One region of the Aquabacter sp. DMC10 genome, then DNA from elsewhere that is predicted to be linked to it. Evidence: predicted binding sites of a transcription regulator. Region 1 holds the regulator's gene; each other region holds the start of a gene.
The links. Region 1 encodes PhoB, which activates phosphate uptake and scavenging genes when phosphate is short. Its sites were predicted from a motif close to TGTCATNNANCTGTCAT; they were not measured.
Positions count from the first base shown of each region.

Region 2: the regulator PhoB is predicted to act here: its motif matches at 1,855-1,871, upstream of ACT54L_RS17805 (UDP-2,3-diacylglucosamine diphosphatase).
Region 3: the regulator PhoB is predicted to act here: its motif matches at 2,811-2,827, upstream of ACT54L_RS22260 (PhoX family protein).
Region 4: the regulator PhoB is predicted to act here: its motif matches at 2,579-2,595, upstream of ACT54L_RS09495 (inorganic phosphate transporter).

Region 1 is NZ_JBQUYX010000002.1:805,611-809,819, reverse strand. Features, by position in the region: gene pstB (phosphate ABC transporter ATP-binding protein PstB) at 1-527, shown strand, start outside; gene phoU (phosphate signaling complex protein PhoU) at 547-1,275, shown strand; gene phoB (phosphate regulon transcriptional regulator PhoB) at 1,282-1,983, shown strand; gene ACT54L_RS08465 (Bug family tripartite tricarboxylate transporter substrate binding protein) at 2,256-3,227, shown strand; gene ACT54L_RS08460 (GcrA family cell cycle regulator) at 3,464-3,994, opposite strand.
Region 2 is NZ_JBQUYX010000006.1:323,212-327,420, reverse strand. Features, by position in the region: gene ACT54L_RS17815 (solute carrier family 23 protein) at 1-559, opposite strand, end outside; gene ACT54L_RS17810 (fumarylacetoacetate hydrolase family protein) at 709-1,557, opposite strand; gene ACT54L_RS17805 (UDP-2,3-diacylglucosamine diphosphatase) at 1,964-2,770, shown strand; gene ACT54L_RS17800 (glycosyltransferase family 4 protein) at 2,770-3,837, shown strand; gene ACT54L_RS17795 (threonine ammonia-lyase) at 3,834-4,209, shown strand, end outside.
Region 3 is NZ_JBQUYX010000009.1:232,660-236,868, reverse strand. Features, by position in the region: gene ACT54L_RS22265 (MgtC/SapB family protein) at 6-527, opposite strand; gene ACT54L_RS22260 (PhoX family protein) at 780-2,723, opposite strand; gene ACT54L_RS22255 (aldehyde dehydrogenase family protein) at 2,900-4,209, opposite strand, start outside.
Region 4 is NZ_JBQUYX010000003.1:159,847-164,055, reverse strand. Features, by position in the region: gene mutS (DNA mismatch repair protein MutS) at 1-778, opposite strand, end outside; gene ACT54L_RS09495 (inorganic phosphate transporter) at 892-2,520, opposite strand; gene ACT54L_RS09490 (ParB/RepB/Spo0J family partition protein) at 2,628-3,494, opposite strand; gene ACT54L_RS09485 (ParA family protein) at 3,564-4,209, opposite strand, start outside.

The DNA.
Region 1 (4,209 bases):
AGCTGGACCCCACCATCGTGCGCACCCGCATCGGCATGGTGTTCCAGAAGCCCACGCCCTTCCCCATGTCCATCTATGACAACATCGCCTTCGGCGTGCGCCTGCACGAGCGGCTGAACAAGTCGCAGATGGACGATCGCGTCGAGAGCTGCCTGCGCAAGGCGGCCATCTGGGACGAGACCAAGGATCGCCTGCACACCTCGGCGCTCGGCATGTCCGGCGGCCAGCAGCAGCGCCTGTGCATCGCCCGCACCATCGCGGTGCAGCCCGAGGTCATCCTGCTGGACGAGCCCACCTCTGCGCTCGACCCCATCTCCACCTCGAAGATCGAAGACCTGATCGACGAGCTGAAGCAGGACTTCACCATCGTCATCGTGACGCACAATATGCAACAGGCGGCCCGCTGCGCGGACATCACCGCCTTCTTCTATCTGGGCGAACTGGTGGAGGTCGGCCCGTCCGACGTGATCTTCACCAATCCGCGGCAGATCAAGACGCGTGACTATATCACCGGCCGCTTCGGCTGAGCCTGCAGGGGTGAACACGATGCCCGAGCATATCGTATCGGCCTTCGACGCCGAACTGAAAGAGATCGGCCGCAAGGTGGTCGAAATGGGCGGCCAGGCCGAGCGTCTGGTGGCGGATTCCGTCAATGCCCTCATCCGCCGCGACACCGCGTCGGGGCAGAAGGTCATCCTGCTCGACGCCAGTGTCGATCACATGCAGCGCGAGATCGAGGAAAAGGTCATCCTCGTCATCGCCAAGCGTCAGCCGGTGGCCACCGACCTGCGCGAGCTGGTGGCGGCCATCCGCATCGCCTCGGACCTGGAGCGCATCGGCGACCTCGCCAAGAACGTGGGCAAGCGCGTCCTGGCCATCGAGGGCGAGTACCACCCGCAGAAGCTGGTGCGCGGCGTGGAGCACATGTCCGACCTGGTGCTCGAGCAGCTGAAGGAGGTGCTCGACGCCTATGCCGGCAAGGATGAGGCCAAGGCCATCGAGGTGTGGGGCCGCGACAGCGTTGTCGACACCATGTACACCTCGCTGTTCCGCGAGCTGCTCACCTATATGATGGAAGATCCGCGCAACATCTCGGTGTGCACGCATCTTCTGTTCTGCGCCAAGAACATCGAGCGCATCGGCGACCACGCCACCAACGTGGCGGAGACCGTCTATTACATGGTCACCGGACAGATGCTCTCCGACGAGCGTCCCAAGGCCGACCGCTCCAGCGAGACCGCCGTTACCTTCCCGGGTCACAGCCTTCAGGGATGATCCTCCGTGCCCGCGCGTATCTTGATTATCGAGGACGAAGAACCGCTTAGCCTGCTGCTTCGGTACAATCTGGAGTCGGAAGGCTATGCGGTGGACAATGTGGGGCGCGGCGACGAGGCGGAGACCCGCCTGAGAGAGGCGGTTCCCGACCTCGTCATCCTGGACTGGATGCTGCCGGGCCTGTCCGGCATCGAGCTGTGCCGGCGCCTGCGCACGCGGGCGGAGACCGAGCGCCTCCCCGTCATCATGCTCACCGCGCGCGGCGAGGAGACGGAACGGGTGCGCGGGCTTGCCACCGGGGCGGACGACTATGTGGTCAAGCCCTTCTCGGTGCCGGAACTGCTCGCCCGCGTGCGGGCGCTGCTGCGGCGGGCCAAGCCCGAGCATGTGGCGACCTTGCTGCGGGCGGGGGACATTGAGCTCGACCGCGAAACGCATCGGGTGCACCGGGCGGGCCGTGAGATTCATCTCGGCCCCACCGAGTTCCGGTTGCTGGAATTCCTGATGCAGAGCCCCGGCCGAGTGTTCTCGCGGGAACAGTTGTTGGACGGCGTGTGGGGGCAGGACGTCTATATCGACGAGCGCACCGTCGACGTCCATGTGGGACGGCTGCGCAAGGCGATCAATCGCGGCCGCCAGATGGACCCGATCCGCACCGTGCGCGGCGCGGGCTATTCCTTCAATGAGATGTTCGCGCGCTCCCATTGAGGCGCCAACGGATCCAAGGCCCGGCCGGCGGATGATCTCCGCCGGCCGGGCCCTTCTTTTTTCAACGCCCGGAAGAGGCCGACAGGCGAGGGTGCGCCTTAACCTAAAGTCATGTGCGGAGGGTATCCAGGTGCAGAATTCGCGCCGCGCATGGCCTTTGCCTCGCCGCGCAATTCGTCCAATATCCGCTCCACCCTTGTGTCCCGTGGTCCAGGGGGAGGGGAAGGCGGTGCGGCGCAGCCGTACCGGAACGCACAAGAGGAGAGCGCCTGATGAAACGCCTGCTTGCAGTCCTCGCTTTGGCCACGGCCGCCTTCACGGGCACCGCCATGGCGCAGGAGGACTTCCCCAACCGGCCCATCCGCATGGTGGTGCCCTTCGCCGCCGGCGGTTCCACCGACATCGTCGCCCGCATCGTGGCGGCCAAGATGGGTGAGATCCTCAAGCAGCCCGTGGTGGTGGAAAACCGGGCCGGTGCGGGCGGCAATGCCGGCGCCGCCGCCGTCGCCAAGGCGCCGCCGGATGGTTACACCATCCTCATGGGCACGGTGGCGACCCACGCCATCAACCCCGCGCTCTACACCAAGATGCCCTATGACCCGGTGAAGGACTTCGCGCCGGTCTCCCTGCTGGTGAACGTGCCGAACGTGGTGGTGGTCCACCCTTCGCTCAACGTGAAGACCACGGCCGAACTGATCGCGCTGCTGAAGGCCAACCCGGACAAGTATGAATATGCCTCGTCCGGCGTCGGCACGCCTCTCCACCTCTCCGGGGCCCTGTTCGAGAGCATGGCGGGCGTGAAGATGGTCCATGTCCCCTACAAGGGCGCGGGCCCGGCCAAGGTGGACCTGCTGTCCGGCCAGGTGAAGATCATGTTCGACAATCTGCCCTCGTCCATCGGCGCCATCCGCAAGGGCGACGTGGTGGGCATTGCCGTCACCACCAAGGATCGCTCGCCCGCCGCTCCTGACCTGCCGACCGTCTCGGAATCCGGCTTGCCAGGCTATGAGACCTATTCCTGGAACGCCATCTTCGCGCCGGCGGGCACCCCCACGGCCATCATCGACAAGCTGGCCAAGGCCTGCATCGAGGCGGTGGCGGACCCGGCGGTGAAGGCCAAGCTCGCCGATCTCAGCGCGGTCTCGGTGGGCTCGACCCCGGCCGAGCTGGATGCCCATGTGAAGGCGGAGCTGGCCAAGTGGACCCCGGTGGTGAAGGCCTCCGGTGCCTCTATCAACGAGTAAGCACCAGGACACGCAGCTTGTCCCGACGCCCGGCCGATGCGCCGGGCGTTTTCGTTTGGAGGGGCGGCTGCTGGAGCGCGGTGCGCGCGGCGTGAACGAAAACGGCCGGCGCTCCGCATGGGAGGCCGGCCGTTTTCGTTCATCTTAGAGCGCTTCAGCTTTTCAGCGTTTCATCGAAACGCCAAACCGCTTCGCGCGGAACTGCGCTCGGGCGCGGGTGCACCCGCGCACGGGCCTCACAGATAGGCGAGGCGCCGGTCACGCCGGCGATCTTGAACCGGCTGATAGGCCAGGCGCGCATGGGTGGTGCAATAGGGCAGGCCGGTCACGCTGCGGCCGCCGCAGAAATAAAAGCCTTCCGTCCCCGGCTCGCCGATGGGCCAGCGGCAGGTGGCTTCTGTCAGGTTCATGATGGTGCAGCGCTGCGACATGGACACCACATTGTCCGCCACCACGGGGGCCGGGGCAGGTGCGGGCTCGAACTCTTCCTCGGGCAACTGCGCGAGGGCCGTGTTGCCGTGGGTGGCCGGGCGCTGGGGCGCACTGGCGGGGCGCTGCTGCGGGGCCGGCGTCTCAGGACGCGACGCCTTGCGCGGTCGCGCGGGCGCGGCGACGCTCTTGGTGCGGCCGGACAGGCCGAGGCGGTGCACCTTGCCGATGACCGCATTGCGGGTGATCCCGCCCAATTCGCTTGCAATCTGGCTCGCGGAGAGGCCTTCGCTCCAGAGCTTTTTCAAGAGTTCGACGCGCTCGTCGTTCCAGCTCATCGTTCTCCTCCAAGAGACGTGCGCACGGCAAAAGCCCGCACCCGTCCCCACTTTTAAGATGGACCCAGAGTTCCCGGATCAGGCCGGCTCAGCCGGATCCGACTCCGTTCCCGCCGCATTTCGCCGACTCCGACATCGATCCCGAAAACGCGCTTTCGCACGCGGGAGCCGAGTTGCCCGACACCACTTGGAAAGTGTCGCACGACATGTCGTAG
Region 2 (4,209 bases), on a different contig from region 1:
GATAGCCGCCAAAGGCCCGCTGGAGCCCCGAGCCGGCAAGCGAAATGCCCAGCATGGCCATGGTGATGCCGCACACCTCGGTGGGCAGCAGCACCCGCAACGGCCGGATGACGCGGGCGATCAGCACTTGTGAGACGCCCAGAAGCAGCGTTGTGAGCGCGAGGAGCCCCAGCCCGCCCAGGCTGAGGGCCTGCGAGACCAGGGGAATGGCGTTGGGGGCGGGCACGGAGACCAGGAGATAGCCGGAGCCGAAGCGGGACCGGCTGCACTGGATCATGGTCGCAAGCCCGATGGCGATCACGCTCGAGGACAGGAGCGGCTGGCGAGCCTCCAGCGGCAGGTTGGCCGCTTCCGCCGCCAGCAGGGGGTAGATGATGAAGGTGAGCGCCAGCACCGCATGTTGCAGCGACAGGGGGATCCAATCCCCCAAAGGCACCGTGTCGTCGCGCCCATAGATCAGTTCCACCGGCCGGCGGCGGATGGCCGGAAAGCGGGGCGGGGCAGGCAGAAGGGCCAGGAGGCGCTGGGTGGCGGAAGGCGAGGGCGCGTCTTTTTTCATTCCGTCCGGCTTTGGAGCAGGTGTCGCTTCTTGCTGAAACCACAAGCCTGCGACGCCGGACGCCCTCGATCAAGCCCCATCAAAGTTCAATATGGAGCGGGCCATCCCATTTGCCCGCGCCTCCCTCGTGAGGGAGGCGCGGTTCGCCCTCACAGCTGGAAGGGCACCACCTTCTGTTCCTGGACGCCCAGGCCCTCGATGCCGAGGCGCATCACATCGCCCGCCTTCAGGAAGCGCGGGGGCTTGAAGCCGAGGCCCACGCCGGGCGGCGTGCCGGTGGTGATGATGTCGCCGGGATCAAGCACCATGAACTGGCTGATATAGGAGACAAGGAACGGCACCGAAAAGATCATGGTCTTGGTGGAGCCGTTCTGCACCTTCTCGCCATTCACTTCCAACCACATGGCCAGGGACGTGGTGTCCGGCATCTCGTCGGCGGTGAGGAGGTAGGGGCCGACCGGGCCGAAGGTCTCCGCGCTCTTGCCCTTGGTCCACTGGCCGCCGCGCTCGATCTGGAAGGCGCGCTCGGAGACGTCATTGCAGATGGAATAGCCGGCCACGTGCTTCAGCGCGTCGGCCTCTTCCACATAACGGGCGCGGGCGCCAATGACGATCAGCAGTTCCACTTCCCAGTCGAGCTTGGTGGAGCCCTTGGGGATCATCACGTCGTCATTGGGGCCCACCATGGAATTGGGCGCCTTGTTGAAGAGCACCGGCTCGGCGGGGATGGGGTTGTTGGTCTCGGCCGCATGGTCGGCATAGTTCAGGCCGACCGCAACGAAATTGCCGGGACGGGCAACGCAGGCGCCCAGCCGCGCGCCTTCGGGGGCGAAGGGCAGGCTGGCGGGGTCCACCGCCTGGATGCGGGCGAGGCCCTCGGGGGTGAGCACGTCGCCGGCAATGTCCGGCACCACGCCGGACAGGTCCCGGATCTTGCCGGTTGAATCGATTAGACCAGGCTTTTCCTGGCCGACGGCGCCGAAGCGAACGAGCTTCATCTGGAGGGGCTCCCTAGAAAGAAGAAGAGGCGTCCGCCGTCCAAGCCGGTGGTCCGCCGGACGGGGGCCTCTCGCCGAGACCCGCGCGGGCCTTTGGTGTGGCCCGCCTTCCGTCCGGCGCGCAAGCTGGCCCGGCACGGGCATTTGGTCAATGGCCGGCGGACGAGACGCGCGCGGTGGGTCGGACGCTGCGCGGCGGCCCCGCCTCTTGCGGTGGCCGGCCCGGCGCGGGATGCTGCGCGCGAGAGGACTGAGTCGCGGCCGGGGCCTTGGCTCATCCCTTTGTCATGGTGCACTGCGGAAGTTGAATGACACCTTTCCGCACTTGCGTCATAAAAGGGATACACGACTCCGGCTAAGTCCGTCACAATGCTCTCAGGGAGCAATTTCCGCACGAGGCAAGATCGTGAGCGACACCCCTGAAGCCCGCCACTACCGCGCGCTTTTCATTTCCGATGTCCATCTCGGGACCAAGGGATGCCAGGCGGAGCTTCTGCTCGACTTCCTCAAGTACCATGATGCGGACCTGCTCTACCTTGTCGGCGACATCGTCGACGGCTGGCGGCTGCGTCAGGCCTGGTACTGGCCCCAGAAGCACAATGACGTCGTGCAGAAGCTGCTGCGCAAGGGCCGAAAGGGCGCGCGCATCCTCTATCTGCCCGGCAATCACGACGAATTCCTGCGTGATTATTACGGCACCCATTTCGGCGGCATCGAGGTGGTGGAACACACCATCCATGAGGCCGCCGACGGCAAGCGCTACCTCGTCATCCACGGCGACGTGTTCGACCTGGTGGTGCGCCATGCCAAGTGGCTCGCCTTCATGGGCGACTGGGCCTATACCTTTGCGCTGGGCGTCAACACCTATGTGAACCTGGTGCGCCGCAAGCTGGGGCTGACCTATTGGTCGCTCAGCCAGTGGGCCAAGCTGAAGGTCAAGAACGCCGTCAACTTCATCGGCAAGTTCGAGAAGGCGGTGGCTGACGAGGCCAAGCGCCACAAGGTGGACGGCGTCATCTGCGGCCACATCCACCATGCCGCCATCCATGACCGGTTCGGCGTGCGCTATGTCAATTGCGGCGACTGGGTCGAAAGCTGCACGGCGGTGGCCGAGCATGAAGACGGCCGGATGGAGATCATCCGCTGGACCAAGCCCTCCCTGGTGCCGGTGACCGAGCCGACCGATACGGCTGCGGCGCAAGCGGCGGCCTGATGCGCATCCTCGTCGCGACGGACGCCTGGCATCCTCAGATCAACGGGGTCGTGCGCTCCCTGGAGCACACCGCCAGCGAAGCCATTCATCTGGGCGCGCGCCTGGAGTTCCTCACCCCGCAGGAATTCCGCACCGTCCCGCTGCCCACCTATGACGAAATCCGCCTGTCGCTGGCCACCCCGCGCATGATTATGCGGCGGATCGAGGCGATGCAGCCCGACTTCGTGCATGTGGCCACCGAGGGTCCCATCGGCATCCTGGTGCGCCGGGCCTGCATCGCCACGCGCCGCACCTTCACCACCTCCTACCACACCAAGTTTCCCGAATATCTCTCCGCCCGCGCCCCGGTGCCGGAGCGCCTCACCTATGCCTGGCTGCGCAGCTTCCACAATGCGGGCGGCGGGGTGATGGTGGCCACCGCCACGCTGGAACGGGAACTGGAGGCGCGTGGCTTCAAGCGCCTCATGCGCTGGTCGCGCGGCGTCCACGCCGATCTCTTCCGCCCCCGCCCCGAAGTCGACCTGGGGCTGCCCAAGCCGGTCTTCCTGTTCGTCGGTCGGGTGTCGGTGGAAAAGAACATCGAGGCCTTCCTGAGCCTCGACCTGCCCGGCTCCAAGGCGGTGGTGGGCGGTGGCCCGGCGCTCGCCTCGCTGAAGGCGCGGTTCCCAGATGCCCATTTCTTCGGCCCCAAGGAGGGCGAGGACCTGGCCCGAATCTATTCCGGCAGCAATGTCTTCGTCTTCCCGAGCCGCACCGACACGTTCGGCATCGTGCTCCTGGAAGCGCTGGCGAGCGGCCTGCCGGTGGCGGCCTATCCGGTGACCGGCCCCATGGACGTGCTGGGCGAGGCCACCGAGCCGGTGGGGGTCCTGGACGAGGATTTGCGCACCGCCTGCCTCAAGGCGCTGGAGCTCTCGCCCCAGGCGGCGCGGGACTATGCGCTGCGCTATTCCTGGCGGGAATGCGCCAAGCAGTTCATCGACAATGTGCTGGTCGCCCATGATTTCGGGCCGGTGGCACGCAGGTTTCGCCTCCTGCGGCGAAACAGGCTAATTTCGGTGGCATGAACGCGATTCCTGCTCCTCCCGTCTTCGCCGATGTGGTCGCCGCCGCCGGACGCCTGAAGGGCGTCGCCGTGCGCACCCCCCTGGTTGCCTCCCCTGTCCTGTCGGACCTGGTGGGCGGCACCGTTTTCCTGAAGCCCGAGACGCTCCAGCGCACCGGCTCCTTCAAGTTTCGCGGCGCCTATAACCGCATGGTGCAGATCCCGCAGGAGCGCCGCGCGGCGGGGGTGGTGGCCTGTTCCTCCGGCAACCACGCGCAGGGTGTGGCAGCCGCCGCCAAGCTTTTGGGCATGCCGGCGGTGATCGTCATGCCCTCCGACGCGCCCACCATGAAGCGCGAGCGCACCATCGCGCTGGGCGCTGAGGTGGTGGACT
Region 3 (4,209 bases), on a different contig from region 1:
GGATCTCATCGCGCGGGACCCGTGGAGGCCGGCGAAGACGCCGCGGTCGAGCGCCGCTGGCCCTTCGCCTCCAGCCAGCGCTCCAGCGGATGGGCCACCACCAGGAGGAAGAGCGCCAGGCCGACGCCTGCCACTATGAGCGTCCATGAGGCCAGTGCACAGGCAATTCCCAGCGCCGCCGTGACCCAGACGGTGGCCGCCGTGGTGAGGCCCGCGATGCGCTTTTCCGCGTGATCCACCAGAACCACGCCGGCGCCAAGGAAGCCGATGCCGGTCATGACGCCCTGGAGGATGCCCTGGAGCACGCGGCTGGTGGCGTCGGGGTGGCCGAAAATGCCCTCCACGCGCAAGCTGACCACCCCGACCAGCGCCGCGCCGAGGCACACGAGGCCGAGGGTGCGAATGCCCGTGGGCTTGCCCTTGAGGTCGCGATTGAGCCCCACCGCCATCCCCACGACCACGGCGACGGCAAGGCGCAGGGCGCCATCCAGATCCTGCGGGGCCATTCCCAGAATGCCGTCGTCCATGACCTCCCTCGGGTGCGGCGCTGCGAGCGGCGGGGCGTTGCTCCCCCGCTGCGCGCGGTTGCCGGTCTGCGGGATCAAGGCCGGCGGGCCGGCTTGGTTCCGCAGCGAGAGGTCGCGGCCGGTCCCGCGCTCAAGAAAGCCGCGTCCCCGGCCGCAGGCCGTCGGCAGCGCGAGCACTGGACCGCCGCGCGGGTCGCAGGCGCGGCGCCGCGCTCACGGTGGGGCCAGCCTCGGAAGACGGGGAAGACCGGGCTAGAAAACGGCCGGCATTCCCGTCAGGTAGCCCACCGCCGCGCCGACTTTTCCACGGCCATCGGCATAGTTTTTCTCGATCAGCGGGTCCAGGCGTTGATAGACCTTGGCGTGAAGGCCGCCGATGACGGTGCCCGCCGCGTCCTTCTTGAGCTCCCAGTCTCCCGGATGCTGGAAGTTGCTGACGATGTAGGTGAAGCCGTTCACCTGATCGACGGCGTGCAGCCCGGTGGATTCGGCGCCGGCGGGGGTCGAGAGGATGCGGGTCAACTCCTTGGTGTCCACATTATAGGCCCAAAGGAAGTTGTTGACGTGCATCCCGCTGTCCTCTCCGATGAAGAGGGTGCGCATGTCCTCGTTGAACTTGATGTTGTCGGGGTTGGCGACGAGAGCGGGATTGGCGAGATTGCCGAGATCGTCCGGGGTGGCCAGGTCCTCCCCGACGAGAAGCGCCTGGGTGAAGACCGGAACCCAGTCGCTGTTGATCGGCGCGCCCGTGTCGTCGATCTGTCCGCCTGAGAGCCGGTGCTGATAGACGATCCCGGCGGCTGGCCCTTCCACCTTCAGGTCGCCGGAACCGTCCTTCATGGCGGCCTGGACGTAGCTCATGGCCGAATAGGCGATCCTGTCCTTGGCGTTGACCGTGGTGCCTTCCATCTTGGTGAAGCCAAGGCTTCCGCCCTTATAGGGCGCGTAGCGGCGGGTCTCGAGAAAGGCGGCCGCAAGCTCTTGGCCGGGCGCGAACTTCACCCATTCGGTCTTGCCCTCGAAGGGGATTTTGACATAGCTGGGGTCGTTCGGGTCCTCACGCTTCACATCGACAATATCGGCCGCGGTGAGCCGGTCCGCGAGCTCTTTGATCTGCCCGCTCGTGGCGTGGCCGAGCTTGATCCAGGACAGGTCGGCGCTGCCGCCCTTCGCGGCCGATTTCTGCTTCCACTTGGCCACATAGAGCGTGCCGGCATCGAGCTTGCCCGGCGCGTCGGCCACGAACATGAACAGGCCGCCATTGGTGGCGTCGTCGCCCATCAGGGCGGTTCGCCCGTCGGGCATCACCTGCGCCAGCTCGTGGGAGATGCGGCCCATGCAATAATGCTTGGTGAGGGTGCCGGTGCCGTCGGGATGGACCGTGACTTCCGGCATGTGGCCGTAATGATAGGGGTTGGCCTTTTCGGGATCGCCGAACAGGTTCTGGCTGAAGGCCCGGAAGGTCTTGTCGGCGCGGGCCTTGGTGGCGTCGGGTTCGTATTCCTCGCTGGACAGATGGGTGTTCCAGGGCGTGATGGAGGCCCCGCAGGGCGTCCAAAGGCCCTGCACCGGCCCCGCGTCCAGGGGTACGTATTTGACCAGCTTCAGCCGGCCGGTCTGCGGGTCCTGGTCGAGGGTGAGGATGGCCATGGGCGCAGGCAGCGTCCGGTAGGTGTTGGCACCTGCCGCATTCTTGGTCATGTACTCGAACTGCACCACCAGGAAGACCGGCTTGCCCTGGACCCCGTCCACGGCCGCGCCCTCCACTGTCAGCAGGCTGCTGCCGTCGGGGCAATCGGAGAACAGCTGGGGCTTGGTGTCCCCCGCCGCGCTGGCATCAAGGATGGGCCGGTTGTTGATGTCGTAATAGCCGCCTGCAATGACCGTCCCGCCCTTGCCATCCGGCACGGCCTCGCCGGTGATGAACAGCGGCTGGTATCCCAGAGCAAAAGTCTTCTTTGAGCCATCCGCATAGGTCACCTCCATGGCCGATTTCACCAAGGTGGTCGCCATTCCTGCGGGATCATCAAGGTTTGGAGCGTCCATGCCGACGAAGCGCGCGCCGGTCACTGGCGCGGTCGCGGCCGGTCCCGCGCCGAAGACGGAGGCCAGGGTCCCGCCGGCGAGGGGGAAGATCGGAAGGCCGCCCATGATCTTGAGCGTGTCTCTGCGCGTGAGATCCCGTTTGCCCGCCATCACCGCCTCCCAAATGCAGGTGTCCGAGGCTGACGGGCGCGCTGGAATGCGGCCCACCCCGGGAAATCCGGGATTTTGGCGCGGGTTTGTCACGCGCCTGTGACGCCCGGTGCCCGGGACGCCAGACGCCAAACACCAGACTCGGGGGGAGGGCGCGGGGGACCGCGCCCCCAGGATCAAAGGGCGGCGCAGACGGACTTGACCTCCGTGAAGGTGCGGATGGCGTCCGCCCCTTGTTCACGACCCCAGCCCGATTGCTTGAAGCCGCCGAAGGGCAAGGCTGGGTCAAAGAAGTGGTGCATGTTGATCCACACGCTGCCCGCCTTGATGCGCCGCGCCATCTTGTGGGCAATGGAGAGGTCGCGCGTCCAGACGCTGGCGGACAGGCCAAAGGGCGTGTCGTTGGCGGCCGCCGCGACCGCATCGAGGTCGTCATCGTCATAGGACATGACGCACAGCACCGGGCCGAAGATTTCCTCGCGCACCACGGCCATTTCGGAGCGGGTGCCCGCGAGGATGGTCGGTTCCATGAAGTAGCCGCCATTGCCGAGCCGTCCGCCGCCCGTGACCATCTCGGCGCCGCTCGCCATGCCCTGGTCGAGATAGCCCATCACGCGATCCAACTGCCGGCGGGAGACCAGCGGCCCCATGGTGGTTCCCGCCTCCAGCCCGTGGCCGATGACGAGCTTGCCCGCCTCGGCGGCGATGCCGTCCACCACCCGGTCGTGGATGGACCGGTGCACGAAGAGGCGCGAGCCGGCCGTGCAGACCTGCCCCTGGTGGAAGAAGATGGCCGAGGCGAGGCCGGGAATGGCCCGGTCGAGATCGGCATCCTTGAACACCACCATGGGCGACTTGCCGCCCAGTTCCAAGGTCACGCGCTTGAGGCTGGAAGTGGCGGCGCGCGCCACCGCCTTGCCCACATCGGTGGAGCCGGTGAAGGCCACCTTGTCCACGTCCGGGTGCTCGGCCAGCGCGGCGCCGGCGGTGGTGCCATAGCCGGTCACCACATTCACCACGCCGGGCGGAAAGCCCACCTCCGCGATGATCTGCGCGAGGCGCAAGGTGCTGAGCGGTGTCTGCTCCGCCGGCTTGATGATGCAGGTGCACCCCGCCGCGAGGCTCGGGGCCAGCTTGTAGGCGGTGAGCACGAGGGGGAAGTTCCAGGGCACGATCTGCGCCACCACGCCGACGGGCTCGCGCAGGGTGTAGGCGTGGAAATCGCCGGGCGTGGACACGCCCACCGTCTCGCCGGTGATCTTGCTCGCCCATCCGGCCATGTAGTGATAGGTGGTGGCCGAGAGGCCCACATCCACATAGCGGGCATAGGCGACCGGCTTGCCGCAATCGATGGCCTCGATCTCGGCCAGTTCATCGCCCAGTTCCTCGAGCCGGGAGGCAAAGCGGCTGATGAGCTTGCCCCGCTCAAGGCCGGTCATGCGGCCCCAGGGGCCGTCCAGCGCTTTCCGGGCGGCGATCACCGCGA
Region 4 (4,209 bases), on a different contig from region 1:
CCGCGAAGAAGGCGGCGAGGCGATGCTCGGCCCCTGCCCCCTCGAAGCTCTGGCGGGGGAGCGGGGTGACCGCCGGCAATTCCCGCCACAGCTCGCGCAGCTCGCCATCCTCGAACAGGGCGTCGGAAACCAGGACCTCGGCCGGATCGATGCGGGCGATGTCGGCGGCCAGTTGGTCCTTGCGGCTCGCCGCCACGCGGAAGCTGCCGGTGGACACGTCGGTGAAGGCGAGGCCATAGGCATGCTCGTCCTCGCCACCGGCGCGGGTGCGGGCGACCGCCAGGAGGACATTCTCCCGCTTGGCGTCCAGCAGCGCGTCCTCGGTGAGGGTGCCGGGGGTGACAAGGCGCGTCACGTCGCGCCGCACCACCGCCTTGGCGCCGCGCTTTCGCGCCTCGGCGGGATCTTCCAGCTGCTCGCACACCGCCACGCGGAAGCCCAGGGCGATGAGCTTGTGGAGATATTCGTCGGAGCGGGAGATGGGCACGCCGCACATGGGGATGTCCTCCCCCATATGCTTGCCGCGCTTGGTGAGCACGATGCCGAGCGCCTGGGACGCCTTCTCGGCATCCTCGAAGAACAGCTCGTAAAAGTCGCCCATCCGGTAGAAGAGCAGGCAGTCCGGGTTGGCCGCCTTGATCTCGATATATTGGGCCATGACCGGCGTCACGCGGCCCTCCTCCCCGGCGCGGGCGGGCGCGGGGGCGCCGGCAGCGGGAGGGGCTTCGTCCGGGGTGGCGCCCGGGGCGTCGGTGAGGTCGGCGGCCTGTGGGATCATGGCCGAAAGCTAGCGGGGCGGGAGCGCCATGTCAGCGCCGCCCGCCCCGTGTTCGACAGGAAAGTGCGCCCGCACCCCGCGAGCGGGCTCACACTCCCGTCAAACCGATCCCGTCAGAACACCTGCCGCAGCAGGACATAGATGCCGCCCGCCAGCACGATGGCCGCCGGCAAGGTGAGCACCCAGGCCATGGCAAGGTTGCGCACGGTCGACCATTGCAGGCCGGTGTGGTTGGCCGCCATGGTGCCGGCAATGCCCGAGGACAGAACGTGGGTGGTGGACACCGGCAGGCCGTAATGGTCGGCGGCCAGGATGGTGCCCATGGCCACCAGCTCCGCCGCGCCGCCCTGGGCGTAGGTGAGATGGGACTTGCCGATCTTCTCGCCCACCGTCACCACGATGCGCTTCCAGCCCACCATGGTGCCAAGGCCCAGCGCGATGGCCACGGCCACCTTCACCCACAGCGGGATGAATTTCGTGGCCTCGTCCAGCGAGTGCTTGAAGGCAATCAGGTTCTGCCGGGTCTGCGCATCGAAGGTGGGGGCCTGGATGCGCTGCATGATGGCGATGGTCTCGGACGCCAGATACATGTCGTTGCGCATGTTCGGCACGGCCGCCGCCGGCACCTGGGACAGCGAATTGTGGGTCGCCACCAGATCGGCGATCTCGCCGGCCACCGCCGCCAGGGCCGGAACGGTGTCCGGCCGCACCTTATGGTCGCGCACGAAGGCCGTCAGGCTCTCCCGGGGATCCGGGACCGGCGTGGTGACGGGCTGGGCCGCCAGGAGCGAAGTCTGGGTCACCTGCGCCAGGGCGCGGAACTGCGCCACATCCTCAGGGTCCACCGCGCGGTTCAGCGCATAGGCGGTGGGCACGATGCCGATCAGGATCAGCATGATGAGACCCATGCCCTTCTGGCCGTCATTGGAACCGTGGGCGAAGGACACGCCGGTGCAGGTGAGCACCAGGAGACCGCGGATCCACCACGGCGGCGCCTTGTTTTCCTTCGGCTCGTGATAGAGCGAGGGGTTCTTGATGAGGACCTTCATGGTCACCAGCAGGAGGCCGGCGGCCACGAAGCCCACCACCGGGGAGAGCAGCAGGGAATAGCCCACATTGGCCGCCTGCCCCCAATCCACGCCGGCGGTGCCGTCGGCGCCCTTCAGAAGCTGGTTGGCGAGGCCGACGCCGATGATGGAGCCGATCAGGGTGTGGGAGGACGAGGCCGGCAGGCCCAGATACCAGGTGCCGAGGTTCCACAGGATGGCCGCCACCAGAAGGGCGAACACCATGGACATGCCCGCGCCCGACCCCACGTTGAGGATCAGTTCCACCGGCAGCAGGGAGATGATGCCAAAGGCCACCGCGCCGGAGGAGACGAGGACGCCGATGAAGTTCCAGCAGCCCGACCAGACCACGGCGAAATGGGCAGGCAAGGTGTTGGTGTAGATGACGGTGGCCACCGCATTGGCGGTGTCGTGGAAGCCGTTCACGAACTCGAAGGCGAGCGCGATCAAGAGGGCCACGAAGAGCAGCAGGAAGGGCGCGAAGGTCAGCGGCCCCACGTCCGCGCGCTGCATGTCCGACCAGATGGACCAGCCCACATAGGCAAGTCCGCCCAGCAGCACCGCAAAGAAGATGAAGACTTCCCGCAGGCTCTTGTCCCGCTCGAACCGCGCGCCGGACTGCGAGACATGCGCGTGGGACTTTCGCTCCGTCCCATGGGTTGCTGTATGCGCCACGCGGTTCCCCCTCGGCACCAAGCCACCAAAACTGGTGGCGCATCCATCGCGCACGGCAGTGACGCCGCGATGACGTTCGGTGTCGCGGGAAAATTGTTACATGGACGTCACCCCGCGCCAAGCTTGCGGCACAGAAGATCCAGCTGGTCGAGATCGGTGTAGCGGATGCGCAATTCGCCCCCCTCCCCCTTGGTCTGGAGCTGCACCTTCAGCCCCAGGGCCTCGGCGATGCGGCGCTCCACGGCGCGGGTGTCGGCATCCTTCTCGGCGGGACGGGCGGGGCTGGCCACGGCGGTCTTCACCTTGGCGAGGGCCTCCACGTCGCGGACATTGAGCCCCTTCTCCACCACCTCGCGGGCGATCCGGGCGGGGTCGTCATGGGCGAGCAGCGCGCGGGCATGGCCGGCGGTCAGGCGTCCGTCCGCCACATAGGTCTTCACCTGCTCGGGCAGCTTCATGAGGCGCAGCGTGTTGGCGATGTGGCTGCGGCTCTTGCCGATGACCTTGGAGAGGTCCTGCTGGGTATAGGAAAACTCGGCCATCAGGGCCTCGTAGCCCTGGGCCTCTTCCAGCGGATTGAGGTCGGAACGCTGGACATTCTCGATGATGGCGACTTCCAGCGCCTCCCGGTCGTTCAGCTCCACCACCACCACGGGCACTTCGTGGAGCGCGGCCCGCTGGGCGGCGCGCCAGCGGCGCTCGCCGGCGACGATCTCGAAGGCGTTGGGGCCGACGGTGCGGACCACGATGGGCTGGATGATGCCCTTTTCCTTCACCGAGGCGGTCAGATCCTCCAGCCCCTCCTCCAGGAAGGTCCGGCGCGGATTGCGCGGGCTGGGGCGGACGAACTCGATCGGCACCTTGCGCACGCCGGCGCCCTTCTGCACCGGGGCGGGACGGGCATCGTCGCCGCCCATGTCGCCGATCAGCGCCGCCAATCCCCGCCCGAGCCGCGAGCGGCCTTCTTCCGCCATGTTAAGGGTCCCTCTCCTGCCGCGGCCGAAACCGCCGCCATCCCGTTCAAGTCAAAGGGCGAGGCGGCCTCAGGCCGCCACCGCCCGCGCCGCGCGCTCGCGCTGGATCACTTCCGAGGCAAGCCGCAGATAGGCCTGCGAGCCCGCGCATTTCAGGTCATAGAGCAGCACCGGCTTGCCATAGGACGGCGCCTCCGAGACCCGCACATTGCGCGGGATCACCGTCTGGTAGACCTTGTCGCCCATGAATTGCCGGACATCCTGCATCACCTGGTCGGACAGGTTGTTGCGGGCATCATACATGGTCAGCACGATGCCGTGGATGGTCAGTTCCGGGTTGAGCGCGCCGCGCACCTGCTCCACCGTCTTCAGCAATTGGGACAGGCCCTCCAGGGCGAAGAACTCGCACTGGAGCGGCACCAATATGGCATGGGCCGCCGCCATGGCGTTCACCGTGATGAGCGACAGGGACGGCGGGCAGTCGATCAGCACATAGGAAAAGCGCGGGCCCTCCCCATTGCCGGCCAGCGCCGTCAAGGCATTGCGCAGGCGGAAGGCGCGGTCGCGCTCGCTGGCGATCTCCAGTTCGAGGCCGGACAGGTCCAGGGTCGAGGGCGCCACATAAAGATTGGGCACCCCCGTCTCCTGCACCGTCTCGCGCAGCGTGGCCTCGCCGCACAGCACGTCATAGGTGGACAGGCGCCGGCGCGAGCGC